Regions from separate parts of the Agrobacterium radiobacter genome, predicted to be linked through region 1. Evidence: predicted binding sites of a transcription regulator. Region 1 holds the regulator's gene; each other region holds the start of a gene.
What was found. The regulator PhoB, encoded in region 1, activates phosphate uptake and scavenging genes when phosphate is short. The targets are predictions, from matches to a motif close to TGTCATNNANCTGTCAT.

Region 1 (10,404 bases):
CGCGGTAATTTCCCCGAGGACGTGCGGGCGCAATCCGAAGCGCAGCAGAGCCTGACCTATGGTATGGTGACCTCCATCGCCCGCGGTCTTCAGCGGCTGACGCCGGAAGAAACCGCTCAGGTTGAGGCCGATACGGCTGCGGTCCGGCCTCTTCTGGCATCGAAGGGTGTGGCGATCGCCGGTGATCCCGAGCGCTTCATGGTTGATGCCGCCCAGACGCTCAACGGCATGACCTCCACCAGCCGCATCGCGATGATTGCCGTCGTGCTGCTGGCCGCGCTCGGCGGCGGCGCCTATGCGCTGCGTGCGATCGCGCCGCGCTTCCGGGCGCGCAACCAGGTCGAGAAGGTCATTCTCGCTGCCCTGCTCGTCGCCTCGTCCATCGCTATCCTCACGACCATCGGTATCGTCCTGTCGATGCTGACGGAGGCGATCCAGTTCTTCACCATGGTCCCGGCGCACCAGTTCTTCTTCGGAACGGTATGGGATCCGCGTTTTGCGGCAGCCGGTGCGACCGACTCCTCCGGCCAGTTCGGCCTGATCCCGCTGCTCGCAGGTACGCTTTACATCGGCTTCGTCGCCATGCTGGTCGCGGTTCCCGTGGGTCTGTTTTCGGCGATCTATATGTCCGAATATGCCTCGCCGCGTCTGCGCTCCGTGGCAAAGCCGCTGCTCGAAGTGCTCGCCGGCATCCCCACCATCGTCTACGGCTTCTTCGCGCTGACGACGGTTGGTCCTTTCCTCAGAGACATTTCCACGCAGATCAATGGTCTGGCGACGGGTAATTACGCCAACTTCATCCAGGCGCAGAGCGTCATCACCGCCGGCTTCGTCATGGGCATCATGCTGATCCCCTATGTCTCGTCGCTGTCGGACGATATCATCACCGCCGTGCCACGCTCGCTGCGTGACGGTTCCCTCGGTCTCGGCGCTACACGGTCCGAAACCATCAAGAGGGTCATCGTTCCCGCCGCTCTTCCCGGCATCGTCGGCGCTGTGCTGATGACGGCATCGCGCGCCATCGGCGAAACCATGATCGTGGTTCTCGCGGCCGGCGTTGCGGCCCGTCTGCAGCTCAATCCATTCGAGCCCATGACCACCGTGACGGTCAAGATCGTCAGCCAGCTGACCGGCGACCTTGAATTCACCTCGCCGCAGACGCTGGTCGCCTTTGCGCTCGGCATCACGCTTTTCGCCATCACGCTTTGCCTGAATATCTACGCGCTTTACATCGTGCGCAAATACCGGGAGCAATATGAATGACCGACATCGTCTCTCCCGCAGCCGGCGCGAACGCCGCGAACAGGGCCACGCGCCGTGATATCGGCATCAAGCGCCGTTATGCCGCCGAACGCCGCTTCCGTGCTTACGGCATGGCAGCGATTTCCTTCGGCCTCATCTTTCTCTTCCTGCTGCTTTTCTCGGTGGTTTCCAAGGGTTACACTGCCTTCCAGCAGACGATGATCACCGTTCCGGTCGAGTTTTCCGAACAGATCATCGATCCGAAAAATGAGCGCGCCACCAATCCGGCGAAGCTGATGACGGCCAATTATCCCGTTGTTGCCCGTGACGCGGTCGCCAAGGTCCTTGGTGTTGCGCCGACGGACCGCGCCGGTCTTCGTGCCGTCAACCTCTTGATCTCCGACAGCGTGCGCACGCAGCTTCGCGACATCGTCGTCGCCGATCCCGCCGTCATCGGCACCACGCGCACGGTCACGCTTCTGGCCTCGGGCGACGTCGACAGCGCCTTCAAGGGCCAGGTCGATATGACCGCCGATGAAGCCAATCGCCGTATCTCGAACCAGCAGCTCGGCTGGATGAACCAGCTCGCCGAAAGCGGCCAGCTCGGCAAACATTTCAACACCGGCATTTTCGTCAACGGCGCTTCGAGCCGTCCGGAAGCGGCGGGTGTCGGCGTGGCGCTGATCGGTTCCTTCTACATGATGCTGATCGTGCTGGTGCTGTCATTGCCGATCGGCGTTGCGGCCTCGATCTATCTCGAGGAATTCGCCCCGAAGAACCGTCTGACGGATCTTATCGAGGTGAATATCAACAATCTCGCGGCTGTTCCTTCGATCGTTTACGGTCTGCTCGGCCTCTCCGTCTTCATCAACTTCATGGGCTTTCCGCGCTCGGCTTCGCTGGTCGGCGGTCTTGTCCTGACGCTGATGACCCTGCCGACGATCATCATCGCGACCCGCGCTGCCCTGAAAGCCGTGCCGCCGTCTATCCGCGCCGCAGCCCTCGGCCTCGGCGCTTCCAAGATGCAGACGATCTTCCACCATGTGCTGCCGCTCGCCATGCCGGGCATTCTGACCGGCACCATCATCGGTCTCGCCCACGCGCTGGGCGAAACGGCGCCGCTGCTCCTGATCGGCATGGTGGCATTCGTTGCGAATTACCCGACGACGCCGATGGATCCGTCCACGGCCCTGCCGGTGCAGATTTACATGTGGGCGAACGAAGCCGAGCGCGCCTTTGTCGAAAGGACATCCGGCGCTATCATCATCCTGCTTTTGTTCCTCATCGTCATGAATGTTGGCGCAATCCTGTTGCGTCGCCGCTTCGAGCGGCGCTGGTAGAGGGAGATTGAGCAATGAACATGTTGTCGGAAGCAGCAGTTGAAAAGGCGCTGGACAAGAAAATGAATGAAGTCTCATACAAGATGATCGGCAAGGACGTTTCGGTTTATTACGGCGAAAAGCGCGCGCTTTACGACGTGAACCTCAACGTTCGGGAAAATACGGTGACCGCGCTTATCGGCCCGTCCGGCTGCGGTAAATCCACCTTCCTGCGCACCCTGAACCGTATGAACGACACGATCGACGGTTGCCGGGTCACCGGCAAGATCACGCTCGATACCGACGATATCTACGATCAGGCGATCGACGTTGTGGAATTGCGCGCCCGCGTCGGCATGGTGTTCCAGAAGCCGAACCCCTTCCCGAAGTCGATCTACGAGAACATCGCCTATGGCCCGCGTATCCACGGCCTTGCCCGCAACAAGGCGGATATGGACCAGATCGTCGAGCACAGCCTGCAGAAGGCGGGTCTCTGGAACGAAGTGAAGGATCGCCTGTTGGAGTCCGGCACCGGCCTTTCCGGCGGTCAGCAGCAGCGCCTGTGCATCGCGCGCGCGGTTGCCGTCAGCCCGGAAGTGATCCTGATGGACGAGCCCTGCTCGGCGCTGGACCCGATCGCGACCGCCAAGGTCGAGGAATTGATTCACGAGCTGCGTACCAATTACACGATCGTCATCGTTACGCACTCCATGCAGCAGGCGGCGCGTGTTTCCCAGCGCACGGCCATGTTCCACCTTGGTCATCTTGTCGAAGAAAACGAAACCGACAAGATGTTCACCAATCCGGACGACCAGCGCACGCAGGACTACATCATGGGCCGCTTCGGCTGATCCCGGCCGGCGCTTTATCGAAACCGAACAAGACTGGTGCCTCTGCCGTGCCCGCTTCCGGGTACGCGCATGCAGGCCAAGCCGGAGGACTAGACCATGACACAGACAACGACCCATTCGCATATCCTGTCGGCCTATGACGACGAACTGAAATTCCTGACGCGCCGCATCGCCGAAATGGGCGGTCTCGCGGAACAGATGTGTGCCGATGCCGTGCGTGCGCTCGTCAATTCCGACGCCGCGCTCGCTCAGAAGGTCATTTCCGATGACGCGATCCTCGATCATTCCGAGCGCGAGATCGGCGACAAGGCCATCGTCACCATCGCCAGACGCCAGCCGATGGCGGCCGACCTTCGCGAGATCATCGGCACGCTGCGTATCGCCGGCGACCTTGAACGCGTTGGCGACCTTGGCAAGAACACTGCCAAGCGTGTGATCGCGGTTGCCGGAACCGGTGTGCCGCGCAAGCTCGCCCGCGGCATAGAGCACCTGTCGGAGCTTGCGCTGGTGCAGCTCAAGGAAGTCCTCGACGTCTATTCCACGCGTTCCGCCGAGAAGGCCAATGCCATCCGCGAGCGCGACGAGGAAATCGACGCCATGTATACGTCGCTCTTCCGTGAGCTTCTGACCTACATGATGGAAGATCCGCGCAACATCACCACCTGCACGCATCTTCTGTTCTGCGCCAAGAACATCGAGCGTATCGGCGACCACGCCACCAATATCGCCGAGACGATCTATTACATGACCACCGGCAGCCAGCCGGAAGGTGAGCGTCCGAAGGACGACAGTTCCAACACGCTCGGTTCGGTGACCGAGTAACAGACGAGCAGCGGCTTGCGGAGTTAGCATATGGTGCCCAAGATTGCAGTTGTGGAAGACGAGGAAGCGCTGAGCGTCCTCCTTCGTTACAATCTCGAGGCTGAGGGATATGACGTCGACACGATACCCCGTGGAGACGAAGCAGAAATCAGGCTGCAGGAACGTATTCCGGACCTTCTTATCCTGGATTGGATGCTTCCCGGCGTTTCCGGTATCGAACTGTGCCGTCGGCTCAGAATGCGGCCGGAAACAGAACGCCTGCCCATCATCATGCTGACGGCGCGCGGCGAAGAAAGCGAACGGGTTCGCGGCCTTGCCACCGGCGCCGACGACTATGTCGTCAAGCCGTTTTCGACACCGGAACTCATGGCCCGGGTCAAGGCCATGCTGCGCCGGGCCCGTCCCGAGGTTCTCTCCTCGGTGCTGAAGTGCGGTGATATCGAGCTGGATCGCGAGACCCATCGCGTTCACCGCAAGAGCCGCGAAGTGCGCCTCGGCCCGACGGAGTTCCGCCTGCTGGAATTCCTGATGACCTCTCCAGGCCGGGTTTTCTCCCGCTCGCAATTGCTGGATGGCGTGTGGGGTCACGATATCTATGTGGATGAGCGCACCGTCGACGTGCATGTCGGGCGCCTGCGCAAAGCGCTCAATTTTTCGCATATGCAGGATGTCATCCGTACCGTGCGCGGCGCCGGATATTCGATGGAAGCCTGAGCAAGACTCGACCGACGAGTTACACTCGGGGCAACATCCCGCCAAAAACCGAAAGGCCCGAAACCGGAATGGTGTCGGGCCTTTCGGTTTTTGGACGTCCCCAACCACGACGGCTTCATCCTTCTTGATGGGATGACGGACAATTGGCTGAAATCCCGCCCGCTCAATCGGGATTGTGGGTCGGGTTCGACAGCGATGGAGGATAGGGTTCGGCGCTTCGCCCGTGAGTTGACCCCCGGAACCGCCTGAATTTTGTCATAAAAAAACGGGCCCGAAGGCCCGTAGTTTTTGAGTGTCGAATGCGTGCCGCAACACTCAAGCCTTGCGGCGCTCGCTTACCGGCTGATAGGCGAGTTTCGCATGGAACTTGCAATAGGGCGAAGATTCCAGCGCTTCACAACCGCAGAAATGGAAATCATCCTTCAGCGGATCGCCGACCGGCCACTTGCAGGTGCGCTCCGTCAGTTCCGTCAGCGTCAGGCGACGGGAAATCGGCGAGACCACGTTTTTGGAAGGAACGTAATCGAGAACCTGTGCGGTCTCGATGTCGATCTCCTCATTCAGCGCGGTTGCCGCGTTCGAACGGGTGAGAATCCGCGCCGGCGCTGCATTGACGCGGCCTGCAAAGGTTGTCGCGCGTGGGGCAGGTGCAGCGGTGCGCTTGGGCGCAGAGCGCGCCGAAGTGACCGGACCGCCAGCCTTGACGCGTCCCGGCAGATTGAGGCGATGGACCTTGCCGATCACGGCATTACGGCTGACGCCGCCGAGCTGCGCTGCAATCTGGCTGGCGCTAAGGCCCTCGGACCATAATTTCTTGAGTTTCTCGACTCGTTCGTCTGTCCAGTTCATGCCGCTTCTCCGCTCGTCGCGTATAATGTCGGCAGAATCCTTCTCCGTCTCGCGGGCGTGCCGCGAGCGTGGTTTCTGCCGGATTTTTGGTGACTAGTTCCGCCGCAATGCAGTCTAGTAATTAGCGATTAACCTAGTGCCACGCAGACTCCGTGGCAAGAGTCGCGGGATTCATCTCGAATCGATTTTCCGGTTTTCCCCAACTTGCTGGCGAGTTGAGTCTGAAAGGCAACACCTTGGGCCTCGCAGGCCGCCACCTACTAGGGCTTGAGAAGCCCGGGAAATACGGACTTTTGTTGACATCGGCAGGCGAAGTGACAATAGTGCCCCTGCCGCCGCGAGGCGGCATTTTTGATTTTCAGGCGAGGGATAACCCCCAGAGCCTATTGACAACCGTCTGACAGCGCATCTGCGCAAGGAGTGATACAGCCATGGCCGAAGCCGCCGCGCCATTGTTCGATACGTTTGCAAGAGCCCCCCTGCGCTTCGAGCGAGGCGAGGGCGTCTGGCTGTTCACGGAGAGCGGCGAACGATATCTGGATTTTGCGGCCGGCGTAGCGGTCAATTCGCTGGGCCACGCCCATCCGCACCTCGTGGAAGCGATCAAGACCCAGGCCGAGAAGGTCTGGCACGTCTCAAACCTTTATGAAGTGCCGGGCCAGGAAAAGCTCGCCAAGCGCCTGACGGAAGCGACCTTCGCAGACAAGGTCTTCTTCACCAATTCCGGTGCGGAAGCGCTGGAATGCGCGATCAAGACCGCGCGACGTTATCATTATTCCAAGGGGCATCCGGAAAAGTTCCGGATCATCACCTTCGAAGGCGCCTTTCATGGGCGTACGCTGGCAACGATCGCCGCCGGCGGCCAGCAGAAATATCTCGAAGGTTTCGGTCCCAAGGTCGAAGGTTTCGACCAGGTGCCCTTCGGTGACGTTGATGCGCTGAAAGCCGCCATCACGGCCGAGACGGCTGCACTTCTGATCGAGCCCATTCAGGGCGAGGGCGGCATCCGTGCGCCCAGCAAGGAATTCCTGCAGCTGCTGCGGTCGCTCTGCGATGAGCATGGCATGCTGCTGATTTTCGATGAGGTCCAGACCGGCGTCGGCCGCACGGGCAAGCTGTTTGCCTATGAGCAGACGGGTGTCGCGCCCGATATCATGGCGGTGGCCAAGGGTATCGGCGGCGGTTTCCCGCTCGGCGCATGCCTTGCGACGGCGGATGCCGCTTCCGGCATGACGGCGGGCGTGCACGGCACCACCTATGGCGGCAACCCGCTGGCCATGGCTGTGGGCAATGCCGTGCTCGATGTCGTCCTCTCCGAGGGCTTTCTGGAGAAGGTCCGTGATGTCGCGCTGGTCTTCCGCCAGGGCCTTGCTTCGCTGAAGGATCGTTATCCTGATGTCATCGAGGAAATTCGCGGCGAAGGCCTGCTTCTCGGCATCAAGGCGAAGGTCCCGTCGGGCGAACTGCTGCAGGCCATGCGCGGCGAGCATCTGCTCGGCGTGCCCGCGGGCGACAACGTCATCCGTCTCCTGCCGCCGCTCGTTACCACGGCGGAAGAAGCCCGTGAGGGGCTGGCACGCGTGGAAGCGGCCGCCGCTTCCCTGACAGCGAAACAGGCAAAAATCGCCTGAGGAAACAATAAAGGGCGGGCCTCTTCCCGGAGGCTCGCGAGCATGGGACGTTTGAAATGGCTTCACCTAAACATTTTCTTGACCTGTCGGCCGTCAGCTCGCAGGACCTGCGGGCAATTCTCGACGATGCCCGCGCGCGCAAGGCCGCAACCAAGGCCGGAACGGCGGAAAAGCCGCTTGCCGGCAAGATGCTGGCAATGATCTTCGAAAAGCCCTCCACCCGCACCCGCGTCTCCTTTGATGTCGGCATGCGCCAGCTTGGTGGCGAGACGCTTTTCCTCTCTGGTACTGAAATGCAGCTCGGTCGTGCCGAAACGATCGGCGATACGGCCAAGGTGCTGTCGCGTTATGTCGACGCCATCATGATCCGCACGACGGATCATTCGCGCCTGCTGGAGCTTGCCGAGCACGCAACCGTGCCGGTTATCAACGCCCTGACTGACGACACGCATCCCTGCCAGATCATGGCTGACATCATGACCTTCGAGGAACATCGCGGCCCGGTCAAAGGCAAGACCATTGCGTGGACGGGTGACGGCAACAACGTCCTGCATTCCTTCGTGGAAGGCTCGGCCCGCTTCGGTTACCGCATGACAATGGCGGTGCCGATGGGTTCCGAACCCCATGACAAGTTCCTGAACTGGGCCCGCAACAATGGCGGCGAAATCATGTTGTGCCACGATGCCGACAAGGCCGTGGCCGGGGCCGATTGCGTCGTCACCGATACCTGGGTTTCCATGAACCAGGAACACAAGGCGCGCGGCCACAACATCTTCCAGCCCTATCAAGTCAACGAAGCCCTGATGGCCAAGGCGGAAAAAGACGCGCTGTTCATGCATTGCCTGCCGGCCCATCGCGGTGAAGAAGTGACGGATGCCGTGATCGACGGTCCGCAATCGGTGGTCTTCGACGAGGCGGAAAACCGCCTCCACGCGCAGAAGTCCATCATCGCCTGGTGCATGGGCGCCATCTGAGCAATTCCCCCGGCCTGACACGCGTCACGCCGGGTGCTTGAACTTGCCCGCATAGATTACCATCTGTGGGACTTCGAAGAGGCTCGTCGGTTTTGCTGGCGGGCCATCATCACGATTTGCACGTTTTTCCCGGAAGCGGTTTCTCTTCCCGGGTCTCTGTGCGACAAGCGGAAAAAGCACATTTTAAAAGCCGGACTTTTGGACGGTAGCGGCGCCACGGCTGCGCCAAGGAGTATGACATGGCAAATGTAACGGTTGAACTGGACGATCTCGATTTTGCTGGCGACGACAAGGTTGTGCCCTTTCAGGTCGAAGGTCTGGATGTGCGCGGCCGCGCCGTACAGGTTGGGCCGCTGCTGAATGCCATTCTCGAGCGGCACGATTATCCTGCCGCGGTCGCCCGCCTGCTGGCGGAAGCGACTGTTCTGACGGCGCTGATCGGCACGTCGCTCAAGTTTTCCGGCAAGCTGACCCTCCAGACCAAGGGCGACGGCCCGGTCGACCTGCTGGTCGCGGATTTTACCGCGCCTGAAAGCATGCGCGCTTACGCCCGTTTCGACGAGGAGCGGCTGGCCGCGGCGATTGCGGAAGGCGCAACCTCACCGGAGCAATTGCTCGGCACCGGCATTCTGGCCTTCACGATCGATCAGGGCGTGGGCATGCAGCCTTATCAGGGCATCGTGCCGCTCGATGGCTCGTCGCTGGAAGACATTGCCGGGGTTTATTTCCGTCAGTCGGAACAGCTGCCCACCCGCGTGCGGCTGGGCGTTGCCGAGTTCTTCGACCGTGATGGCGAAGGCAAGCCGCGTCATGGCTGGCGTGCGGGCGGCGTTATCGCGCAGTTCCTGCCGCAGGCGCCCGAGCGGCTGCGTATGCGCGACCTGCATGGCGGCGACGGCGATGAAAGCGGTCACGAGGTGCAGGAGGATGATGCCTGGATGGAAGCCGTCACGCTGTTGAACACGGTGGATACCGACGAGCTGACCGATCCGCAGGTGCCGGTGGAACGCCTGCTCTTCAGGCTTTTCCATGAGAGCGGCGTGCGCATCTATGATCCGCAGGCAGTTTTCGACCGTTGCAGCTGCTCGCGGGACAAGATCAAGGGTGTGCTGTCAGGCTTCACCGCCGAAGAGATCAAGGCGAGCGAGGAAGACGGGGCCATTGCCGTGACCTGCGAGTTCTGCTCCACCACCTATCGCTACGATGTCAGCGAATTTGAAAATGCCTGAATAGAAAGCCGTGCCCCACAAAGGGTGCGGCTTTTTCATTGCCGGGCGAGTGGTTAGTTCAGAACCCGCATCAGGCCCGGTGAATCCAGCGAAAAGGCGGGTATGGTGACGTTGAACACCTCGCCATTTTCCGTTTCCATTTCATAATGCCCGAACATCAGGCCCGAGGGTGTGTCCAGCGGGCAACCCGAAGAGTATTCGTAGCTGTCGCCGGGTTTAAGATGTGGCTTCTCACCCACGACGCCAGGCCCATAGACCTCATCGACCTGTCCGTTCTGATCGGTGATGTGCCAATAGCGATTGACGAGGGTTACCGGAATATCGGAGTTGTTCGCGATCACGACTTTGTAGCCCCAGACGTAACGATCGTCATCCGGGTCGGATTGTTCCTCGAGATAATACGGGTCGACCGTTACCTCGATATCCCTTGTCAGAGCACGATACATACGCGCCACACCTCGATATTATGCCTGCCGCCACATCCTACACTATAGGTTCTGGCTATCGTCAAGAAAATGAATGACTTGACGGGCAGGGGGCATCTCCTGTTGCGCTGCTTTCCATCGTTAGGGATAACGGGAAAGGTAAATATTGGTTGCCTGATAGGGTCTTTTCGGACCGCACCGGCGAACCATGGCCCGACACGCGGTCAGGCCATGGCGATTTGCCGATTGAATTTTCAAGCCGAAACGGCCGCCAGACCCTTCACCAGATCTTCCAGCAGATCGTCGGTATCCTCGATGCCGCAGGAAAGGCGCAGGGTGCCGCCGGAA
Region 2 (10,404 bases), on a different contig from region 1:
TTCTCGTGGATGACGCCATCGTGGTGCGCGAAAACATCACCCGCCATCTCCATATGGGCAAATCCCACCTGCGCGCAGCCCTCGACGGCACCAATGAAATCGGGCTTGCGGTCATCGCGACAACGGCGACAATCGTGGCGGTCTTCCTGCCGGTTGCCTTCATGGATGGCATCGTCGGCCGGTTTTTCTACGAATTCGGCGTCACCGTCTCCGCCGCCGTGCTGATCTCGCTTTTCGTCGCCTTCACACTCGATCCGATGTTATCAAGCGTCTGGTACGATCCGGACGCCCAACCCGATGCAAAACGCGGTCCGATAGGCCGACTGATCGCGCGTTTCGACCGCGGCTTCGAATGGATGGCCGGTCAGTATCGCCGCGCCATCGGCTGGACCCTGCGGCACCGGCTCGTCACCCTGCTTGTCACATCGGGCATATTTATCGGCAGCCTGTTCATGGTGCCGCTGGTCGGCACGGAATTCGTTCCGAATGCCGATGAGGGCCGCTTCCAGGTCAACATCACCGCGCCGGTCGGCTCCTCTCTGGACTATACGACGACCAAGGTGCGGCAGGTCGAGAAGGCGCTGAGGGAATTTCCGGAGGTCGAGATGCTTTATTCCACCATCAACACAGGCGGCGCCGCCGGCAAACATCGCGCCGCCATATTGGTGGGCCTGGTGCCGCTCGATATGCGAAGCCGAACCCCGCTCTCCCTTGCCGAGCCGGTTCGCAAGCGCCTGTCGGCCATACCTGGCATTGAGGTCACGATCCTGCAGAATGGCCTTGGCGGCGGCGAAAGCCCGGTGCAGCTGAGCATCCTCGGCGACGACCGGGCTGTTCTTGAAAAAATCGCCGCCGGCCTAGTCGAAGACATGAAAAAAATTCCGGGCCTCGTGGATGTGACCTCCAGTGCGAAGGATGTAACCTCTGTCCTGTCGGTACGCCTGAAGCCTGCGGCGGCGAGCGATCTCGGCATTGCCCGCTCCGATCTTGCCACGGCACTCTCCCCCCTTATCGGCGGGGAGGATGTGTCGAAATGGACGGATACGGACGGCAATACGTACGATATCGTCATCCGCCTGCCGGCCGAGCGGCGGTCCGACCTGGCAAGTCTCGGTGAATTGATGATCGCAACCGGCCGCACGGCGGCGAACGGTGCGCCGCTGATGGTGCGTCTCGATCAGGTTGCCGATATCGGCATCATGCCGGCCCCCGCCGAAATCCGCCGCATCGACAATCGCCGCGAGATACTGGTTTCGGCCAATATTGCCGGCCGCACGCTTGGCGACGTGACGGAGACCCTGCAGGGCCTGACCGCCGGTCTTGACCTGCCGAACGGCTATCGCATCCGCTTCGGCGGCGACGCCGAAACCATGCAGGAAACCGTCGGCCATATGGTCACGGCGCTCAGCATGGCCGTCATCTTCATCTACATCGTGCTCGCCTCGCAGTTCGGCAGCTTCTTGCAACCGCTCGCCATCATGGCGTCGCTGCCGCTGTCGCTCGTCGGCGTCCTCATCGGGTTGATGATCGCCGGCAGCACGATCAACATGTTCTCGCTGATCGGCTTCATCATGCTGATGGGCCTCGTGACCAAAAACGGCATCCTGCTGGTGGATTTCGCCAATCGCGAGCGACGGCGGGGGCTCTCGCTGAACGAGGCGCTGGAGAATGCGGGTGTCATCCGCTTCCGTCCGATCATCATGACGACGCTTGCGATGATCTTCGGCATGATCCCGCTCGGCCTGGCCGTTGGCGGCGGCGGCGCGCAGCGCGCGCCGATGGCCCATGCGGCGGTTGGCGGCCTCATCAGTTCCACGCTGCTGACCCTGATCGTGGTGCCGACCATCCTGTCCTATCTGGACAGCATCATCAGGCGTTTCGCCCGCCTGTTACCGAAAGCGCCGGATGAAACGGGGCATTCGAACCATGAGGCGCAACCTTCCCAAAAGCAGCCGGCCTGACAAGGTCGGCTGGACACCAATCCGGCTGACAACGGGAAGGCGACACCGCCTTCCCGTCATTCCGAATGGTGCCCCTGTCGTCATCTCAGCAAAAGAATCGCAGCCGGGCCCGCCAGAAGCAAAGCGATGGCGATAATCGGATGGAGATAACGCAATAAGAAGCGGAGAACGGGACGACGTAAATTCATGCAACGGCTCCTGATGACAATCATCAGGCAAGGGTGGGCATGTCCTATTGCGGTGGCATTACAGTACCGGCTGCAGGAAGGAATGCCGGGCAGATGCGGTTACGGTCTCTCGCCGCTCTGGCGTTTCTTTTTCCCCTTTGGCCGGAAATCGACCAGCAGTGATTTCAGTTCGATATCGCGAACGCGTCTTGCCGCCTCGTCAGGGCGCACCCATTCCAGCAGGCGTTCACCGTGCTCCTTGAAGGTCGCGTCCGTTTCCGTCACCTCTATCTGGAAGACGTCGACCATGCAGGGAACGACATCGCCATTGTCGAGCATCTTGAGATAGGTATAGCGGCCCACCGCATCCTTCTTCACCCGGCCACGTACGCCCGCCTCCTCCCACGCTTCGATCGCCGCCGCCTGATGCGGCTTCTTGCGCTTCATCGGCCAGCCGCGCGGAATGATCCAGCGCTGACTGGTACGGGATGTGACGAGGAGGATTTCGACATCCACGCCGTTGGCGGCATAACGGAAACAGAGCGCGGCATATTGCTGCCGGAAAGCACCGGTGAAGAGCTTTTCGGGAACCGCAGCCAGCTGCTGGAGCAATGTGAGTGGACGGGCCGGACGGGTTTTCCGGCGTTTCTTGGAAGATTTCATATCCGTTGATAGTGCTGATTTTCCGGGTTGCATCAATGCCCCGCGTGCATTTATGACAGTTTTATGACAATCACCCCCCCACAACTGATAAAGCGCCATTGAGGGCCAATTCGCATGATGAGTATTTTTCGCAAGCTGATGCCGCGCGAGGACCGTTTCTTCGACATGTTCAGCAAACATTCCGAAACCGTCATCAAAGCGGCTGAAGCCCTTGACCAACTTTTAAGCGGCATCAACGTCGAGAAGAACTGCGACCTCATCGTCGCCCTAGAGCATCAGGCGGACGACATCACCCGCGAGGTGCTGCTTGCGGTCAGGCGGAGCTTCATCACTCCCTTTGACCGTGGCGACATCAAGGACCTCATCCAGTCCATGGATGACGCCATCGACATGATGCACAAGACCGTCAAGACCATCCGCCTGTTCGAACAGAGCGAATTCGACCCGCTGATGAAGGAGATGGGCCACGAGATCGTACGCGCGGCGGGCCTGATTGCAGAAGCCATTCCGCTTCTCAACAAGGTCGGCACGAATGCGCATCGCCTCTCGGCCATCGCCGAAGAGGTAACCCGCGTCGAAGGCCGCTCCGACGAGCTTCACGACCTGGGTCTGAAGGACCTCTTCCGCCGGCATGGCGCGAGCGGCGATGCCATGGCCTATATGATCGGCAGCGAAATCTACGGCGAACTCGAAAAGGTCGTCGACCGCTTCGAGGATGTGGCCAACGAGATCAGCGGCATCGTGATCGAGAACGTCTGATGGATGTCGCGCTTGCCCTGCCGCTGCTCGTCGGCCTTATCGCCATCGCGCTGTTCTTCGATTTCCTGAACGGTTTGCATGACGCCGCCAATTCCATCGCCACCATCGTTTCCACCCGGGTGCTGCGGCCACAATATGCGGTCGCCTGGGCGGCCTTCTTCAATTTCATCGCCTTCCTGTTCTTCGGCCTGCATGTGGCGGAAACGCTCGGCACCGGCATCATCGATCCGGCCATCGTGTCGCCGCAGGTCATCTTCGCGGCGCTGATCGGCGCGATCGTCTGGAACATCGTCACCTGGATTTTCGGCATTCCCTCCAGCTCCTCGCATGCGCTGATCGGCGGCCTCGTCGGTGCGGGTTTCGCCAAGGTTGGCTTTAATTCCATCGTCTGGTCGGGCCTGCTGAAGACCGTGGGGGCAATCTTCATGTCGCCGGCCATCGGCTTTTTCCTGGCGCTCGTTCTCGTGCTTGCCGTGTCCTGGCTGTTCGTGCGGCAGACGCCCTTTGCGGTCGACCGCACCTTCCGCGTCATGCAGTTCATCTCCGCCTCGCTTTATTCGCTGGGGCACGGCGGCAATGACGCGCAGAAGACCATGGGCATCATCGCCGTGCTGCTTTTCAGCCAGGGGCATCTCGGCGAAAGCTTCTACGTGCCCTTCTGGGTGGTGATTTCCTGCCAGTCGGCCATGGCGCTCGGCACGCTCTTCGGCGGCTGGCGTATTGTCCATACGATGGGATCGAAAATCACCCGGCTGAACCCGATGCAGGGTTTCTGCGCCGAAACCGGCGGCGCGCTGACGCTGTTCGGCGCAACATGGCTCGGCATTCCGGTCTCCACCACCCACACGATCACCGGCGCCATCATCGGTGTCGGCGCTGCACGCCGTGTCTCGGCGGTGCGCTGGGGGCTTGCCGGCAATATCGTCATCGCCTGGATCGTGACCATGCCGGCAGCCGCACTGATCTCCGCTGCCGTTTACGGGCTGACCTCGCTGTTCTGATAGCTCCAATGCTGTCCCGATTTGCCGCACCTATCGGAACAAAAGCCACCCTGTGGCTGTTGTTCCGGGAGACCAATGCGGATCGCGGACATGGCACGGCAGGTTTTCTGGAAGGGTTATCTGAAGCTGTCACTGGTGACGGCCTCCGTCTCGCTGACGCCTGCGACGACCGAAGGCAACAAATACCGCTTCCACATCCTCAATCGCAAAACCGGCAATCGCGTCGAAAGCCGCTATGTCGACAGTGTCACCCACAGGCCGGTCGCCGCCAGGAACCAGGTGAAGGGTTTTCCGCGCGGCGAAGACGATTATGTGCTGCTGGAGGATGACGAGATCGACGCGGTGGCGCTGGAAAGCACCCGCACCATCGATATCAAGACCTTCGTGCCGAAAGGGTCGATCGACTGGATCTGGTACGACCGTCCGCATTTTCTGCGCCCGGAAGACAAGATCGGCACCGAAGCCTTCAGCGTCATTCGCGAAGCCATGAAGGCGAACGATGTTTTCGGCATTGCGCGTCTGGTGATCTACCGTCGTGAAAGGGCAGTCCTGCTGGAACCTTCAGGCAAGGGCATCATTCTGTGGACGCTCCATTATGGCGAGGAGGTGCGCGAAAGCATCGACGCGCTGGAGCCGAAGATGAAAATCGACCGGCCGTTGCTGGAGGCCATGGAAAAACGCATCGGCAAACAGGTCACGGGTTGGAAGCCAACTCTGGTGCAGGATCCCATTCAGAAAAAGATCAAGTCCCTGCTGAAGACCAAGGGCGAGGAGGTCTCCTCCTCGCCAAAGAAAACCGGCACGAAGGCCCGCACCGGCGGCAATGTCATCAACATCATGGATGCGCTGAAGAAAAGCCTCGCTTCCGAAAAGAGAAGCTGAGGATCGGCGTCTTCACCGGGCCTTTTTCGGCAGCGGTTCGGCGGCGGCAAAAAAGCCGTCCCACGGGTCTTTTTTCAACGCGGAAAGACGAGCCCCGATATTGTTGACGGTGAAATGAGCCGGGCCGATCTCGGCTGTCAGTTCCGACCATTCGAGCGGCGCTGAAATGGCGGCTCCCGGCCGGGCGCGTGTCGAATAGGCCGCAACCGCCGTATTGCCCCGGCCATTGCGCAGATAATCGATGAAAATGCGGCCCTGACGTTTCGCCTTGGTGGCGACGGAGAGATATTTCTCCGGTTCGGCCTTCGACATATCAGCCGCCATGGCCTTGGCGAAGGCCTTGACCGGGGGCCAGCCCGCCTGCGGCTTCAGCGGTGCGACGACATGCAGGCCCTTGCCGCCCGAGGTCTTGACGAAAGCGGCAAGCCCGGCCTCTTCGAAACGCCGTTTCAGTTCCAGCGCCGCCTCGATCACCTCTTCCCATGCCACATCCTCGCCGGGGTCGATATCCATGGTGATCATGTCAGGCTTTTCCCAATTGGCGGTGGTCACGCCCCATGGGTGGATTTCAAGCGCGGCAGATTGCACGAGCGCCATCATGCCGTCAAAATCGGTGATGCGGATCAGCGGTTCACCGCCCTTGTCCTTGGGGTCTCTGATCTGCTCGACCGCCTTGTTGATGCCGCGCCAGGCATGTTTCTGGAAGAAACGCTGCCCTTCTATACCCTCCGGGCAGCGCAGCAGTGCCAGCGGCCGGTTGACGACAAAGGGCGCGATGTGCCGCCAGACCTGCGCATAATAATCGGCAAGCCCCTCCTTCGTCACGCCATCGTCCGGCCAGTACAGCCGGTCCGGATGGGTGAACTTGATTGTCGATTGCGGCGCCTTGGTGTCGGACACGGCCTTCTCCTCGCGTTCGATTTCTCCTGCGGGCTTGTCTTCGCGCAGCCCCCGGAAAGAGGCATGACGCAGATTGCCATCTCCAGACCATGCGCGAAACTCCACCTCCGCCACCAGTTCCGGCTTGACGAAATGAAGATCGCGTCGGGCAAGCGCGGTGAGTTTCTCACCGAACGGGCTTTCCTTGCGCTCAAGCGGCTTCAGCTGGCCAAGCAGCATCTCCGCCACTTCGCCCGTATAACCTGTCCCGACACGTCCAACATGGCGCAGCTTGCCATTTTCATAAACACCGAGCGCCAGCGATCCAATGGCGTGGTCCGATGTCGAGGAGACAGTATAACCACCGATAACAAATTCCTGTCGCATCGAGCATTTGGATTTTACCCATTCTCCCTTACGCCCGGAAACATATTTGCTGCTCTTGACCTTGGAAATGACACCCTCAAGACTGAGCCGACAGGCATGGTCGAGGACAAGCGCGCCACTTTCTTCAAAATGCTGGCTGTAACGGAGATAGGGATCGCCCGCCGACAACAGCTTTTCGAGCAGCGCCTTTCGTTCGCTCAATGCCGCACCACGCAGATCGCTGCCATCGAGATAAAGAAGATCGAAGGCGTAAAATACGAAACGGTCGCTGCGTCCTTCGCTCAGATCCTGCTGCAAGGCGGAGAAATCGGAAGCCCCGCTATCGCGTTCCACGACGATTTCGCCGTCGATCAACACCGTTTCCACCGGCAACGCCTTGATAGCTCCTGTCACGGCCCCGCCGAATTTCTCCGTCCAGTCCAGCCCGCTGCGGGTCAGGAGCTGGAGCTTGCCCTGATCGACGCGCGCCTGCAGACGATAGCCGTCAAATTTGATTTCATGCAGCCAGCGATCTCCGTCGGGCGGTTTCGGCTTGAGCGTCGCGAGCGCCGGCGGCACAAAGGACGGCATCGTCTGTTTGCGCGCGCCTTTGGGCAGCGCATGCGCCTGTTTTTTGCCCGACGTCGAAGCGGCGGTCTTTTTCGATACCGGCTTGGAATTCCAAGTATCTTTCGGTTTGGCCGCGACTTCCTCGACGCTGCGCCCGGTTTTCACCGATTCCGGCCGTTCCTCCAGAATATCCGCACCGCCTTTATGTCTGGCTTCCTCGTCGTCGCCCTTGATCAGCAGCCAGTTTTCCCGGCTTTCGCCCGGCTTTCCATGCATGCGCACCAGATGCCAGCGTCCTTTCAGCTTTTCGCCTTCCAGTTCAAATTCCAGATGACCTTTGCGATAACCTTTCCGGGCGTCACCGATCGGCTGCCAGTTGCCGCGATCCCAGACAATCACGGTGCCGCCGCCATATTGTCCCTTGGGGATAACACCTTCAAAATCACCATAACTGAGGGGATGGTCCTCCACATGCACGGCAAGGCGTTTGTCCTCGGGATCGAGACTCGGGCCGCGCGTCACCGCCCAGCTTTTCAGCACCCCATCCATTTCCAGCCGAAAATCATAATGAAGACGGCGCGCATCGTGTTTCTGGATGACGAAGCTCGATCCCTGCTGTTCGATCTTCGCACCCTTGGGCTCCGGCGTCTTGTCGAAACTGCGCTTGGCGTTATAGGCCTGCAATCCCATGGATCAGCTCGCTTTCCGCGACGCCTTGCGGCCTGCTGCCGTCGCCTTTTTCTTGCTGTCCGCTCCCGCACCGGCGCTGCGGCGCAGGGCCTCCTTGAGATCGATGATATTGTCCTCCCGGCGTGGCGGCTGTTTCGCGATTTCCCGGCCTTCGATCTTGGCTTTTACCAGTTCGGCCAGCGCATCATTATAACGGTCGCTATAGTCTGCGGGATCGAACGTGCCGGCGCGCTTTTCGATGATGTGACCGGCAAGTTCCAACATTTCCTCATCGAACTCGATGTCGGGGATCGACTTGAAGACGGATGTCTGCGAACGGACCTCGTAGCTGAAATTCAGCGTCGTCGCGACGAGAGCCTTGCCGCTCGGACGGATCAGCAGGACACGGTTGCGGCGGAAAAGCACCGCTTCGCCGAGAGCTGCGACATTCTCGTCGTCCATCGCTCTGGCAAGAAGCGTCAGCGCCTCTTCACCACCCTCCCCGCCCGGCGCGAGATAATAGGGCTTGTCGAAATAAAGCTTGTCGATCTCGTCACAGGGCAGGAAGTGACTGACACGAATGACCTTGTCGCTTTCTGGCATCAGCTTCGCGATCTCGTCGCCCTCGATGACGATATGATCACCATTGTCGAGCTCGTATCCCTTGACCTGATCGTCGCGAAGAACCGCCTCGCCGGTATCACTATCAACATATTGCCGCTCGACGCGGTGGCCGGTCTTGCGGTTGACGATATTGAACGCGATTTTCTCCGCCGAGGTCAGCGCCGAATAAAGGCCGATTTCGCAGTTGAAATCGGCAAAGGTCAGATGGCCTCTCCAACTGGCTCTCCGGTTCATGACCGTCGTCCCTCGTCATCGCTGCGGGAGGGTATTTCCCGGCGTCGGTCGCCGGCCAGAATGCGCTCGATGGCGGGTACATCCGCCTCCGCCAGAACCGGCACCGGGTCGGACGCCATGGCTTCCAGCACCTCCGGCGAAAGGCCACCATTGCGGATCACCCACTCCATCGCCTCGCGGGTCTGCCGCTCCGCTTTCAGCTGCGCATAAAGCGCCAGTATCAGCCGGTCGCGGACATCGAAGCTCTTCAAGCTACTGTCTGAACGTTCTGCCTGCCGTTTCATCTCGAAATCCTCAAAGGTCTATCCGGCATTGGCGGGCATCGCCTCAGGCAATGCCCCTGCCGCCGGTGACGCCATAAACCTCGCCATTGATGAAGCTCGCATCCTGCGACGCCAACAGCACGTAAACGGGCGCCAGTTCCACCGGCTGTCCCGGACGGCCGAAATCGCTGTCCTTGCCGAAATTCTTCACCTTCTCGTCCGGTTGGCCGCCGCTCGGCTGAAGCACCGTCCAGAACGGCCCCGGCGCAACGGCATTTGCGCGCACGCCCTTTTCGATGAGCTGTTTGGCAAGCGCTTTCGTATAGGCGACGATACCGGCTTTGGTGGTGGCGTAGTCCAGCAGGATGGCGGAGGGCTCATAAGCCTGTATCGAGGCGGTGGTGATCACCGACGACCCCGGCTTGAGATGGGGAACAGCCGCCTGCGCAATCCAGTGCAGGGCATAAAGATTGGTCTTCATGGTGCGGTCGAAATCGTCGGTCGACAGTTCTTCTATGTCTTCGCGATATTGCTGTCTCGCGGCGTTGATGACCAGAATATCCAGCCCGTCGAGATCGCCGGCCGCTTTCTCAACCAGTTCGCGGCACCATGCCTCATCGGTAACATCGCCGGGCAGCGCAACCGCCACGCGGCCCTCCGCCTCAATCAGCGCCACGACCTCCTCGGCGTCGGACTCCTCTTCCGGCAAATAGGAGATCGCCACATCAGCACCTTCCCTCGCAAAGGCGATGGCTACCGCGCGGCCGATGCCGGAATCGCCACCGGTGATCAGCGCCTTGCGCCCGGCAAGCTTGCCGGTGCCCTTGTAGCTTTTCTCACCATGATCAGGGAAAGGCGTCATATTCGTCACCAGACCCGGCATCTCTTGGGTCGGGGTCGAAAAGGGCGGGCGCGGATACTGGCTGCGCGGGTCCTGTGGCTCGAGGCGGTCTGTCATCGCGGTCTCTCCCGTCAATAGAAGTTCATCCGAGGCGCGTTCATGACAGGGGATCAAACCACTCCCGTCAGGCTGGTCGTCGGCACCGCCGGGGCAACCGCAGCATGGACGCGCCATACGCAACCCTAACGATCTGCCGTCGCTCTCGTTCCATCGGATGTGGGAAAGGCGGGGCGACGGCGTCCTGCGCCGTCGCCTCTTTTATCAAACGGAATGTTTCTTCCGCGTGGTGGTTCTTACGACCTGCGCGGGCGCGACATCCGGTTTGCCGAAGAGATAACCCTGCGCCTGCGCGCAGCCCTCGTCGACGACCATGCGATATTGCGCATCCGTTTCAATCCCCTCCGCCGTGACCGGCAGATCGAGGCTGCGGCCAAGGCCGATCACCGCGCGCACGATGGCGCGGGC
Region 3 (10,404 bases), 1.4 Mb from region 1:
CGCCGGACCGCATGTCGGAAGAAGCGCAGGTCGCCGTCGGCTGGTACTGACGTGATTTTGACAGGTGTCATCCCTTGATGACACTCTCAGGCGCTATTAAGTTGAATTCCATAAGCATCGAGCCTTGAACTCGATTGTCGAAGGAGAATGGGCCGATGGGCTTTGCGATCATGACCATGACCGGGGCTGCCGCCTCGCGTGTTAAAGCAATCGTCGAAAATTCCGGCCCTGATGCCAAGGGCGTGCGCGTCGGCATCAAGAAGGGCGGCTGCGCGGGCATGGAATATACCATCGACCTCGTGACCGAAGCGGATGCGAAGGACGATCTGGTCGAATTCGAAGGCGCCAGGGTCTGGGTTCAGCCTTCTGCCGTGCTTTATCTGCTCGGCACGCAGATGGATTTCGAAGTGACCAAGATGCGCTCTGGCTTCACCTTCAACAATCCGAACCAGACATCCGCCTGCGGCTGTGGTGAATCGGTTGAGCTGAAGCCTGCCGATCTGGCAGCGCTGGCAAAGCAGCGCGAGGCAGAGGCCAGCGTCTGATTGGTTACGGCTATCTCTGCGATGGAGAGGCAGACCTTTCTTATGCACGCAGCGCTCCCACAAACGCGACGTCATCCCCGTCAAATCGCTTGAGACGTTTGTAGATCCTCGGGTCAAGCCCGAGGATGATGGATGAGAGGTTTGAGGTTCTTTTTCCGCAAACTGCGCCCGGCGTAAAAATCAGCTTTCGAAGGATCATGACTGCTGTTTGAGGGTTTCGATAAAATCCGCCAGCGGATGAATTGATGGCGTCGTCGTCAATAGAGGTTCGAGAGCCGCCGCGATCATCCCGCAATCCCCCGCGGAAAGTGGCCGAAGGCTTGAAGTGACCTTGTTATAGTCGGGCTTGCCGCGTGACGCGAGGGAACGATTGATCACAAACACTTCCGTCTGCCCGTCAGTTCGTTCCACGAAGAGAGCGAGCGAACCGCCGTCCGCGGCAGCGGCGCTGTCCGATACCGATTTGAACATCCAGACTCCATCCGATAAACTTGAGGGTGAGCCTATCCGATTGACGCCCTGAAGCAAGGTTATCGGATATTCCGCGAGGTTTGGCAGGAGGTGCGTGACCACCTGCCACCCATACTGAAAAGGTATTTCGGACAGCTGACAGGACTGATCGTGGGGAGGAAACCGGGATGGAAATCAATAGCGCCTCGATTGATATCTGGACCATAGGTCTGATCGTCGCCGGCGTCGTGGCTGGTCTGACGCTGATCGTCGGCATTATTTATCTTACATTTTACTGGGAGGAGAAGGCGCGCCTGCGAGCGCGGTCTGCGACATCCAAGGGTGACACGCAGAATGGCCTTCAGTTCGAGCGGACCGAGGGTGGAGAATGGCCGACGGTGCACGGTGACGGGGGAACGCATCATTGAACAGGCGGATTATTTGATGCGACCGGAGCCAGATATTATCGCAAACGCGAAAGCGGCGGTGAGAGAAGCATTCGCGGGTGTCACCCTGGGTGGTGGCGTCGGCCTTTCCGAGGCGCAGGCGCTTGACGATTATGCGAATAATGAGGTTCGCGCCGCGTGTCGTGCTGGCGACGAGAAGAATGACTGGGCCGCTATCCCCGTGGAGGACCTCAACAGACATTCCGGCAGCCCCGCCTTCCTTGATGCTGAAGGAATGCGATTTCATCTGCCCGCCTATATGACTGCTGATCTCGATGGCGACTACAGGCACGAATTCGCACCCTATTCGTGCGGGTGCCAGGAGAAATTTTCCTTACTGACTCTGCTGCAACGGAATGCCGTGGAAGCGTATCTCCGCGCTATCAGTGAGACGGAAAACCTGCCGCCCTATCAGGACGATATAGAGCGCGCGCTCGAAGAATGGGTGGATATGCGTGCTCCACGGTGAGCGATTAGAGCGGATCGGGTCAATCCCCAAGGAGGAGTTGCAGCTTGCCGTTTCTTCTCACACAAAGCCGGTTGCGGTTTGAACGCCGACTTTCACTCATGCCGCAACGCTTCTATCGGGCTCAGGCTTGCCGCCCGCCGTGCCGGGAAATACCCGAAAATCACCCCGATGGCCGCCGAAAAGGCGAAAGCGAGGAAGATGATCGAGGGGCTGGTGACAAAGGGCACGGTGAGATAGCTGACGACGGCATAAGCGAGGCCGAGGCCGGTAAGGATGCCGACGAGGCCACCGAAGGCCGACAGCATGACGGCTTCCACCAGAAACTGCGTCAGCACCTGTTTTTCCAGCGCGCCGATGGCAAGTCGAATGCCGATCTCGCGGGTGCGTTCCGTCACCGAAACCAGCATGATGTTCATGATGCCGATGCCGCCGACCAGAAGGCTGACGGCGGCGACCGCGCCCAGAAGCCCGGTCAGCAGCGTCGTCGTGCCGGTCATGGCGGAGGCAATCTGCGTCATGTCGTTGACGGTGAAATCATCCTCACGGCCGATGCCGATGCGGCGGCGCTCGCGCAGCAGGTTCTGCAGGTCGCTCTGCACCTTGGCGGTAGAAACGCCATCCTGCGCTGAAACCATGATCGAGGAAATGGTGGTAGTGCCGCCGATGCGCCGCTGGTGGATTTTAAGCGGCATGATGATCGTGTCGTCCTGGTCGTCACCGAGGCCGGACTGGCCTTTTCTGGCCAGCACACCGATGACGGGGCAGGAGATGTTGCTGACGCGGATCGTCTGTCCCACAGGGTTTTCTGCCCCAAAGAGTTCCTGACGCACCGTTTCGCCGATGATGCAGCCGATCTGACCGCCGCGATCTTCGGCGGGCTGGAAGTCGCGGCCGAGCGCAATGGTCCAGTCCTGCGCGATCAGATAATCGTTGGTGGTGCCGATGACACTTGTCTGGTGGTTCTTGCCGCCGAAAATGACGGTTGCGGCGGAACTGCGGTTCTGCGGCGCAACGGCACGGATGCCTGATATCTGGTTGCGGATGGCCTCGATATCGCGGTCGTCAAAGCGTTTGGCTTCGGTGCTCGCCCTTCCGGGGCCGAACTGGCCGGGACGGACGAACAGCATGTTGGTGCCGAGCCGTGACAGTTCCGATTTCACCTGTTCCGTCGTGCCATTGCCGATGGTGACCATGGCGATGACGGCGGCCACGCCGATGACGACACCAAGCACGGTGAGGAAGGAGCGCAGCAGGTTGCGGCTGATGGCGCGCAGCGCAAGACGCGACGTTTCAAAGAACATCTGATGTCTCCTTTTTGTCCGCGGCGCTATCGGAGGCGAGATGGCCGTCGACAAAGCGCAGGAGGCGTCCGGCGTGGGCGGCGATATCCTCTTCATGCGTGACCATGACGACGGTGATACCCCTGTCACGATTGAGTGCGGTGATCAGTTCCATGATCTCGACACTGGTTTTCGTATCGAGATTGCCGGTCGGCTCGTCGGCCAGAAGCAGGGCAGGGCGGGTGACGATGGCGCGGGCAATGGCCACACGCTGCTGCTGGCCGCCGGAAAGCTCCTGCGTGGTGTGGTCCTCGCGGCCCTTCAAACCTACCTGCGCCAGCGCCTCCATGGCGCGCTCGCGCCGTTCCGAGGCTTTCATGCCACGATAGATCAGCGGCAGCTCGACATTTTCCATGGCCGAGGTGCGCGAGAGAAGATTGAAACCCTGAAACACGAAACCCAGCATGTGCCGGCGCAGCAGCGTCAAATGTTCATTGTCGAAACTGCTGGTCGGCACACCCTGGAACAGATATTCGCCTGATGTCGGCACATCCAGACAGCCGATGATGTTCATCGAGGTGGATTTGCCCGATCCTGACGGCCCCATGATGGCAACGAACTCCTTCTCGCGAATGGAGAGGCTGACGCCATCGAGCGCGCGGATCGTCGCTTCGCCGCGGCCATATTGCTTGACGACATCGCGGAATTCGATGAGCGGCGGCTGTTGCATGCGCTTGTCCTCCGTCAGCCGGCGTTGCGGGCCGTTGCGTCGGTGATCACCTGGTCATCGGCCTTCAACTCGCCCGATTTTACCACGGTATGCTGGCCGTCGGTGGAACCGGTTTCAATGGAAACGGAGACCGGATTGTTGTTGCGCAGCACCCAGACCGTTCTTTTGCCTGTCGCAGCCTGGCCGGCGTCGCGGTTCTGCGAGCGGCCCATGCGGGGCGGGCGGAACAGGCTCATCAGCCCGCCGCCACGGGAGGCGGATTCGCGCGGCGGCGTATAACGAAGCGCGGAATTCGGCACCAGCAGCGTGTCCTTGATTTCCTCGACGATGATATTGGCGGTCGCCGTCATGCCGGGGCGCAGCAGCAGTTCCTCATTGTCGACAGTCAATATGCCCTTGTAGGTCACCACGTTAGACACGGTTTCGGACGCGAAGCGCACGGTCTCGATCTCGGCCGGGAAACTGCGGTCGGGATAGGCATCGACATTAAAATTGGCCTTCTGGCCGGTTTCGACCTTGCCGACATCGGCCTCATCCACTGAGACCTGCAATTCCATGTGGCGCAAATCACCGGCGATGGTGAAGAGAACAGGGGCGTTGAGCGAGGAGGCGACGGTGGCGCCGGGATCGACGCTGCGGGTGAGGATGACGCCATCGATGGGCGAGACGATCTTTGCCTTGCCGAGATTGACCTCGGCGAGCCTCAGATCCGCCTCCGCTGACAGCACCGTTGCCTCGTTGACCTGCAGCGTGGCGGCGGCGGCATCATGGGTGAACTGCGCCGCATCCAGATCCTGCTGGCTGGACACCCGGTTCTGCACCAGCGATCTCAGGCGCTCCATCGAGGTTTTTGCCGAGCCGAGATCGGCGCGCGCCTTCAGCACGTTGGCCTTGGCGGAGGCAAGCTTGGCGCGGGCGCTCTGCACGTCGGCCTCCAGCTTGTTGGTATCCAGTTCCGCCAACACGTCTCCGGCCTTGACCGGCGTATTATAGGTGACGTTGACCTTGCGCACCGTGCCGGACAGTTCGCTCGATATATCGACCTGATCCGTCGGCTGAACCGAGCCCGTGGAGGTGACGATGACCGAGAGATCGCCCTGACGCGCGGCCTCCGTGGTGTAGCTATAGGCGACGCCGGCTGCGCGTGACTGGTAATAATAACCAAGGCCCCCGCCAATCAGCACAATGGCTGCTGCGGCATAGAGAAACCGACGCGACTTTTTCTTGCGGCCGTTTCTGTTCGTTCCCAGAATCTCGCGCAGATCGGGCTGGCTGTTTTTTGTATCGCTGCCACTAGTATTGGCGTCATTCATTCTCATCACCCGCAAAATTCAAAATACCACAGAGGGTTGTTTCCGCTCTCCGGTTTGTCCGTCCATCTGTCGCCGTTGTATTCCTCTGATTGTGGGAAGTGACATAGCTTGCCCTGAGGGTGAAGTGAAAACTTGGTAATATTTATGATAGTTCTGGTCTGCTAGAGATAAATCCGGAAATATTGATGCCATAAACGCGGCTGAGCTTTCAGCGGCGACATTCAGGACGATGATGAAATGAACGACAATGTGGTGAAGTTCCGCAAACCGGTGCCGCCGAAGAAGCCACGCGAACCGCTGGGGCCGAAAGCTAGGAAGGCTTTGACGATTGCGGCTGTCATCGCGTTTTTTGTGGCGGTGTGGGGGTATTTCACACTGTTTGGGCAGGGGTAGGCGCGTCTTTCGAGAGTACATGGGCTGCAAACCTGCAGGCCCGGAAGCGCAGTCGCTTCTTGCATCTGGGCGCTTTGCGACAATCGATGCCACCAATTATCTTCCGTCATTGGAGAGAATAAAGCGGCGCAGCAGGGTGATTTAATATTGATCGATTCCACGGTATTGTTCAGCATAGCAGTAGCGCCATGGTCGGGGGGAGAAAATGGGGCGGGCGGTTTGGGCAATCGCAGTGGGAGTTTTGGTAAGTCTTGGCGCGTTTATGGTGCTTAGCCTGTTGGGCGTCGGAGTCGGCTGGTGGTTCTTAGACACAATCACCCCAACCGTATCCGGGGTAACCAAAAACACGAACACGGGCGACTGGGGTAGAATGCTCCTCTTGCCGTTGTCCATGACCGTAGGCATCGTCTGCGGAGCTCTCGTGTTTGACCCAGGCATGTCCAGCAAGACGGAGGCGATCGCGGTTTCGATCGTGTTTTTTCTTCTCGTATCAGTCTCGGGAATAAATTTCTGGACCAATGATAACCTGATAAATGTGAACGCCCAGTTGGTGATCGACGTTTTCTTGAGCGTTTCGGCACTGGCCGTCATCATCCTGCTTCTTCGGTGGGAACCAACACGTCCGACCACGCTAGCTGTGCAGAGAGTTGCGCTATTCCTGATAACTGTCTTTGGGTTCGTCTTGCCCCTATTTTACGGAACGAGCCTATTACTGCAGGGTATGGGCTTCGAAGGCGAGCTGAAAAAGATATCCGACTTTATCGGCTTCATTTCCGCCGCATTGGGACTGGTTGCGGCAGCTGCACCAAATCTGTTAGCGAAGCGTAGCTGATCCGCAACCTCGCGACAGTGCCACCACCCCTCATGAGGGACTGATTGCAAACCGAATGAGTGTAGAGGTGCCAGACTCTGAGTTTCGGAGCTCTTGAGACAATCCGGACGTATCTGACGTTGCAGAAAAAATGGCGACCCCTGCAGGACTCGAACCTGCGACCTACTGCTTAGAAGGCAGTTGCTCTATCCAGTTGAGCTAAGGGGCCGTCATGCCGGGCAGGGATTGCGCCGGCCTGAAGTCGTCGTGTTTCAGTGCGTCCAGGGCTGGGTGCGGTTGAAACGGAAATTGTCGGTGTAGGAAACCACCTTGCGGGTCGCTTCCTTCGGCTGGATGACGCGGTATTCGATGCCCTTGCGCTGGGCATAGGCTTCGGCCTGTTCCTGCGTCTCGAATGTCAGCTTGAGCTGCTGCTTCATGTCGGAACTGGAGGTGTAGCCCATGATCGGATCGATCTTACGCGGAACTTCGGCGTCGAATTCCAGAACCCAGACATTGGTCTTCGCCTTGCCGGATTGCATGGCGGTTTTTGCAGGGCGGTAAATCTTCGCAGACATGTCGAAACTGCTCCGGTTGGACAGTGGGGCACAACACCCCGAATTATTCATCACGTACCTGAATAGAATAACCAAATCGTGTCAGGAACGTTGAATTTGAAATGGACTGACTTCGGGTGAGAGTCAAGACGATTATCCCCTCGCAGTCCGATCGCACTCCGCCGTTTCGGCGTCATGTTTTGCCCATCGGGGCCGCGGTTGAACAAAGATGAATTTCCCTGTTGCGGACTGCGGGTGAACCGTGTATTCCCCAGCCATCGCCTCGGCGGAGTGTAGCGCAGTCTGGTAGCGCATCTGGTTTGGGACCAGAGGGTCGGGAGTTCGAATCTCTCCACTCCGACCATTTTAAAGCAAAACATCAGCTTTCCGGCGTAACCTTATCCTAAAGATGACAATTTATTCTGCTGACGGACCGGCCAGTGTGCTCTCGGCCGTGCCGATCGTCATGACATTGCCACGCCAAGCCACCGCGCTGCCGATCCAGCTGCGGGCCCAGACGAGGGGCATGATCATATCCCTGCTGATCATGGCCGGCAGCGTGTAGAGCGAAACCGGCCAGCGGTTGAGGGCGGCAAGCGCGAGTTCCGGCACGTACATGAGGGCGAGGACGGCAAAGGCGGTTGCGGTAAGGTTCACGTCCATCATCGCAGCGGCGGCGAGCGCGAAGAGAAGCGGGGGAAGCGTGCCGGTCAGGATTTCCGGTGCGAAATATTGCGGGAAGGTCACGCGTCGCAGCCGCGCCCAGCGGGTCTGGCGCGACCAGATTTCACCGGCATGGCGCTGGCCGAGCGGTTGCTCGAACGGGGCGGAGACCAGATGCACCCTGCGGCCGGCGCTTCTGACCAGCTTCGTCGAGGCGGCGTCTTCGGCGATTTCGGCGGCGAGTGCACGAATGCCGCCATTGTCCTCCAGGAACGGCTTGTTCCACAACATCGACTTGCCTTGCGCGAAACCCATGCCTATGGCTTCCGCCGCATATTGCCAGCGGCCCTGCGATCCGTTGAGGAAGGCGCATTCCACATGCGCCCAGAAACCCGCAGGCCGTGAACCGAGCGGCGGCGAGCAGACGAGCCCGCTGTCCTTCCGCCAGGCCGACATCATGGTGGCAATATAGGATTTCGGCATCAACACGTTCGAATCGGCGAGAATCACCCATTCATGCCGGGCGGCGCGCCAGCCCTTCACGCAATTGTTCAGCTTCGGATTGGCGCTGATGCGGTCGTCACCGATGAGCAATTGTGTGGAAACCGATGGAAAGGCGGCTTCAGCTTTGCGGACTTCCTCGATCACGGGATCGAATTCATCAGCGACGCAGAACAGCAGCTCGTAGTCGGGCCAGTTGAGCTGAAAGGCGCGCGATAGTGTCAGCGTCGTGAAGTTTTCCACGCCACGCAACGGCACCACAAGCGAGACAGGCGGTTTTTTCCGGACAAGATCGTTTTCCGCATCCCGTCTTGTCAGTCGCCAGCCGGCGAGAACGATGCCGAGAAGATTGAAGGCGAGGAGCAGGATTGCGCAAAGGGCAAAAACGGTTTCCATGCTGGCCAGTTCCACTCCCAAGCTTTCGGCGGTCCACCCGCCAATCGATTCCATGGAATTCGTCTCTGCCGATTATAACGTTTGCGTGACAGTTACATGTCATGATCGGACAGGCAGGGAGATCGAGCGGCGCATGAGAGGCGTCACGACGGCTGCGCTCAAAAGAAAAGCCCTCCGCATAGAAGGGCCCAATCGTCATGATGGTCGATGAATTTTAGTGGACGTTCAGGATATGGGCATGACTGCTTGCGACGAGAAACGATTCCCGTGCTTTCTCGATGTCGCATCTGCCGGCGATGGCATCGAGGCAGTTCCTGCGCGCTTCCTCATATTCCGGCCCATGTTCCTCGGGCCAGCGGTACATCAGCATATCAAGCGCCACCAGCGGGCTGTAGATTTCCACGGCCGCCGAAAGCGGCAGATGGATCGCCACCGGTTTCATCCACGCGGCGTGGTGACACGGCTCTGTTCTGTGAATCAGCATGTCATTTTCCTCCCTGTTTTACCTGGCTTGAAAGCCTCTCACACTCCCATGCGCGAAATGCCCGCCTCACGAAATGGTTCCCGATCACCTAAAATGTGATCGATCAGGGGGTTCCAATTTTCCAAGATGAATGGAAGATGAACAAATAGATGAACCGGAGATGAACAAAACCACCGCTACGGCGTTGGTATGTTCATAAGAAGGAGAACACATATGTTTAATTTGTCAGGCATTCAGGAAAGCTTCTTCGGAGACCGCATGGCTGGCGTATGCGAGGCGATCACCTCGGCTCTGGCCTTCGAATCAGGGCTCGAAAAGTCGCGCATTTCCGCAAGTGTCGAAAATGATGTGATTTATCTGGAAGGTACGGCCGATTCGGTCGAGGCGATCGATATCGCCATCAATCTTGCCGCTTCCATTTCCAATTGCCGGATTCTGAGCCATATCGAGCCGGTTTACTGAATATTGTGCCAGCCGGGCGAAACCTCGTCCGGCTCATTCAGACGCAATAACGCGGCAATGTCATTTCCGGTTGCCGATTTGCGCGCTGCGGACCATATCGCCGGGCTTGATGCCAGAACGTTTCGCGGCGCCGCCATTCAGCTCAAGCACAAATTTTACGGGTCCGCGGGAGCTGATGATCGCTTCCGAATGCGGAACGGCGTTTTCGTGAATATGGGTGATTCGGCCATCGCTGCCGATGAACAGCATATCGAGCGGGATGAGGGTGTTGCGCATCCACATGGCGACGGCGCGCGCCTCACCGAAATCGAACAACATGCCGTTTTCAGACGGCATGGATTTACGGAACATCAGACCCTGCGCGCGCTGGGCATCGTCCAGCGCCAGTTCGGCAACGAAGTCGTGCGTTTTCCCGGAAGCGGTTTCAATGGTGAGCGGCTCTGACGTGAAGGCCTGGCGTTCCTGAGCCTGCGCGGCACCGGCCAGCGTGAAAAAAAGAAGCGCCATAACGGCGCTTTTCACCATATGGCGCAGGGCGGACATCAATGCGACATCCCGATGGCAACCGGGTTGTCGGGATGGATTTCCGCCGCCATCAGGCCCTTGTCGCCATCGCCGAAGCGCACCAGAACCACCTGACCGGGACGAAGCTCCGTCAGGCCGAAACGGCGCAGCGTTTCCATATGCACGAAAATATCTTCTGTTCCTTCGCCACGCGTCAGGAAGCCGAAACCCTTGGTGCGGTTGAACCACTTGACGATGGCGCGCTCAAGCCCGCTCGACGGCGTCACCTGCACATGGGTGCGCACCGGGGGCAGCTGCGAGGGGTGAACGGCGGTCGACTGATCCATGGAGAGAATGCGGAAAGCCTGGAAACCGCGATCGCGCCGCTGGATGAGGGCGA

Region 2: MRBLRC7O_RS22410 (DUF47 domain-containing protein) is a predicted target of PhoB. The motif match lies at 2,844-2,860, and genes of this name have one in related genera.
Region 3: MRBLRC7O_RS07390 (ceramide glucosyltransferase) is a predicted target of PhoB. The motif match lies at 8,640-8,656, and genes of this name have one in related genera.

Annotation. Positions count from the first base shown of each region.
Region 1 is NZ_JBEGHX010000001.1:111,400-121,803, forward strand. Features, by position in the region: gene pstC (phosphate ABC transporter permease subunit PstC) at 1-1,263, shown strand, start outside; gene pstA (phosphate ABC transporter permease PstA) at 1,260-2,582, shown strand; gene pstB (phosphate ABC transporter ATP-binding protein PstB) at 2,597-3,412, shown strand; gene phoU (phosphate signaling complex protein PhoU) at 3,509-4,234, shown strand; gene phoB (phosphate regulon transcriptional regulator PhoB) at 4,265-4,948, shown strand; gene MRBLRC7O_RS00555 (GcrA family cell cycle regulator) at 5,264-5,797, opposite strand; gene MRBLRC7O_RS00560 (aspartate aminotransferase family protein) at 6,229-7,428, shown strand; gene argF (ornithine carbamoyltransferase) at 7,485-8,402, shown strand; gene MRBLRC7O_RS00570 (Hsp33 family molecular chaperone) at 8,642-9,631, shown strand; gene apaG (Co2+/Mg2+ efflux facilitator ApaG/CorD) at 9,685-10,077, opposite strand; gene MRBLRC7O_RS00580 (O-succinylhomoserine sulfhydrylase) at 10,311-10,404, opposite strand, start outside.
Region 2 is NZ_JBEGHX010000002.1:1,873,304-1,883,707, reverse strand. Features, by position in the region: gene MRBLRC7O_RS22420 (efflux RND transporter permease subunit) at 1-1,961, shown strand, start outside; gene MRBLRC7O_RS22415 (NUDIX hydrolase) at 2,249-2,791, opposite strand; gene MRBLRC7O_RS22410 (DUF47 domain-containing protein) at 2,906-3,550, shown strand; gene MRBLRC7O_RS22405 (inorganic phosphate transporter) at 3,550-4,551, shown strand; gene ku (non-homologous end joining protein Ku) at 4,642-5,433, shown strand; gene ligD (DNA ligase D) at 5,446-7,938, opposite strand; gene ku (non-homologous end joining protein Ku) at 7,942-8,775, opposite strand; gene MRBLRC7O_RS22385 (hypothetical protein) at 8,772-9,059, opposite strand; gene MRBLRC7O_RS22380 (SDR family oxidoreductase) at 9,103-9,996, opposite strand; gene MRBLRC7O_RS22375 (bifunctional diguanylate cyclase/phosphodiesterase) at 10,201-10,404, opposite strand, start outside.
Region 3 is NZ_JBEGHX010000001.1:1,465,215-1,475,618, reverse strand. Features, by position in the region: gene MRBLRC7O_RS07455 (SUF system Fe-S cluster assembly protein) at 1-50, shown strand, start outside; gene sufA (Fe-S cluster assembly scaffold SufA) at 156-545, shown strand; gene MRBLRC7O_RS07445 (hypothetical protein) at 741-1,016, opposite strand; gene MRBLRC7O_RS07440 (hypothetical protein) at 1,184-1,423, shown strand; gene MRBLRC7O_RS07435 (DUF6714 family protein) at 1,401-1,910, shown strand; gene MRBLRC7O_RS07430 (ABC transporter permease) at 2,003-3,211, opposite strand; gene MRBLRC7O_RS07425 (ABC transporter ATP-binding protein) at 3,201-3,920, opposite strand; gene MRBLRC7O_RS07420 (efflux RND transporter periplasmic adaptor subunit) at 3,935-5,233, opposite strand; gene MRBLRC7O_RS07415 (hypothetical protein) at 5,471-5,626, shown strand; gene MRBLRC7O_RS07410 (hypothetical protein) at 5,832-6,458, shown strand; tRNA gene MRBLRC7O_RS07405 (tRNA-Arg) at 6,590-6,666, opposite strand; gene MRBLRC7O_RS07400 (ETC complex I subunit) at 6,710-7,015, opposite strand; tRNA gene MRBLRC7O_RS07395 (tRNA-Pro) at 7,282-7,358, shown strand; gene MRBLRC7O_RS07390 (ceramide glucosyltransferase) at 7,412-8,554, opposite strand; gene MRBLRC7O_RS07385 (DUF982 domain-containing protein) at 8,769-9,038, opposite strand; gene MRBLRC7O_RS07380 (BON domain-containing protein) at 9,252-9,500, shown strand; gene MRBLRC7O_RS07375 (DUF192 domain-containing protein) at 9,561-10,043, opposite strand; gene MRBLRC7O_RS07370 (cold-shock protein) at 10,043-10,404, opposite strand, start outside.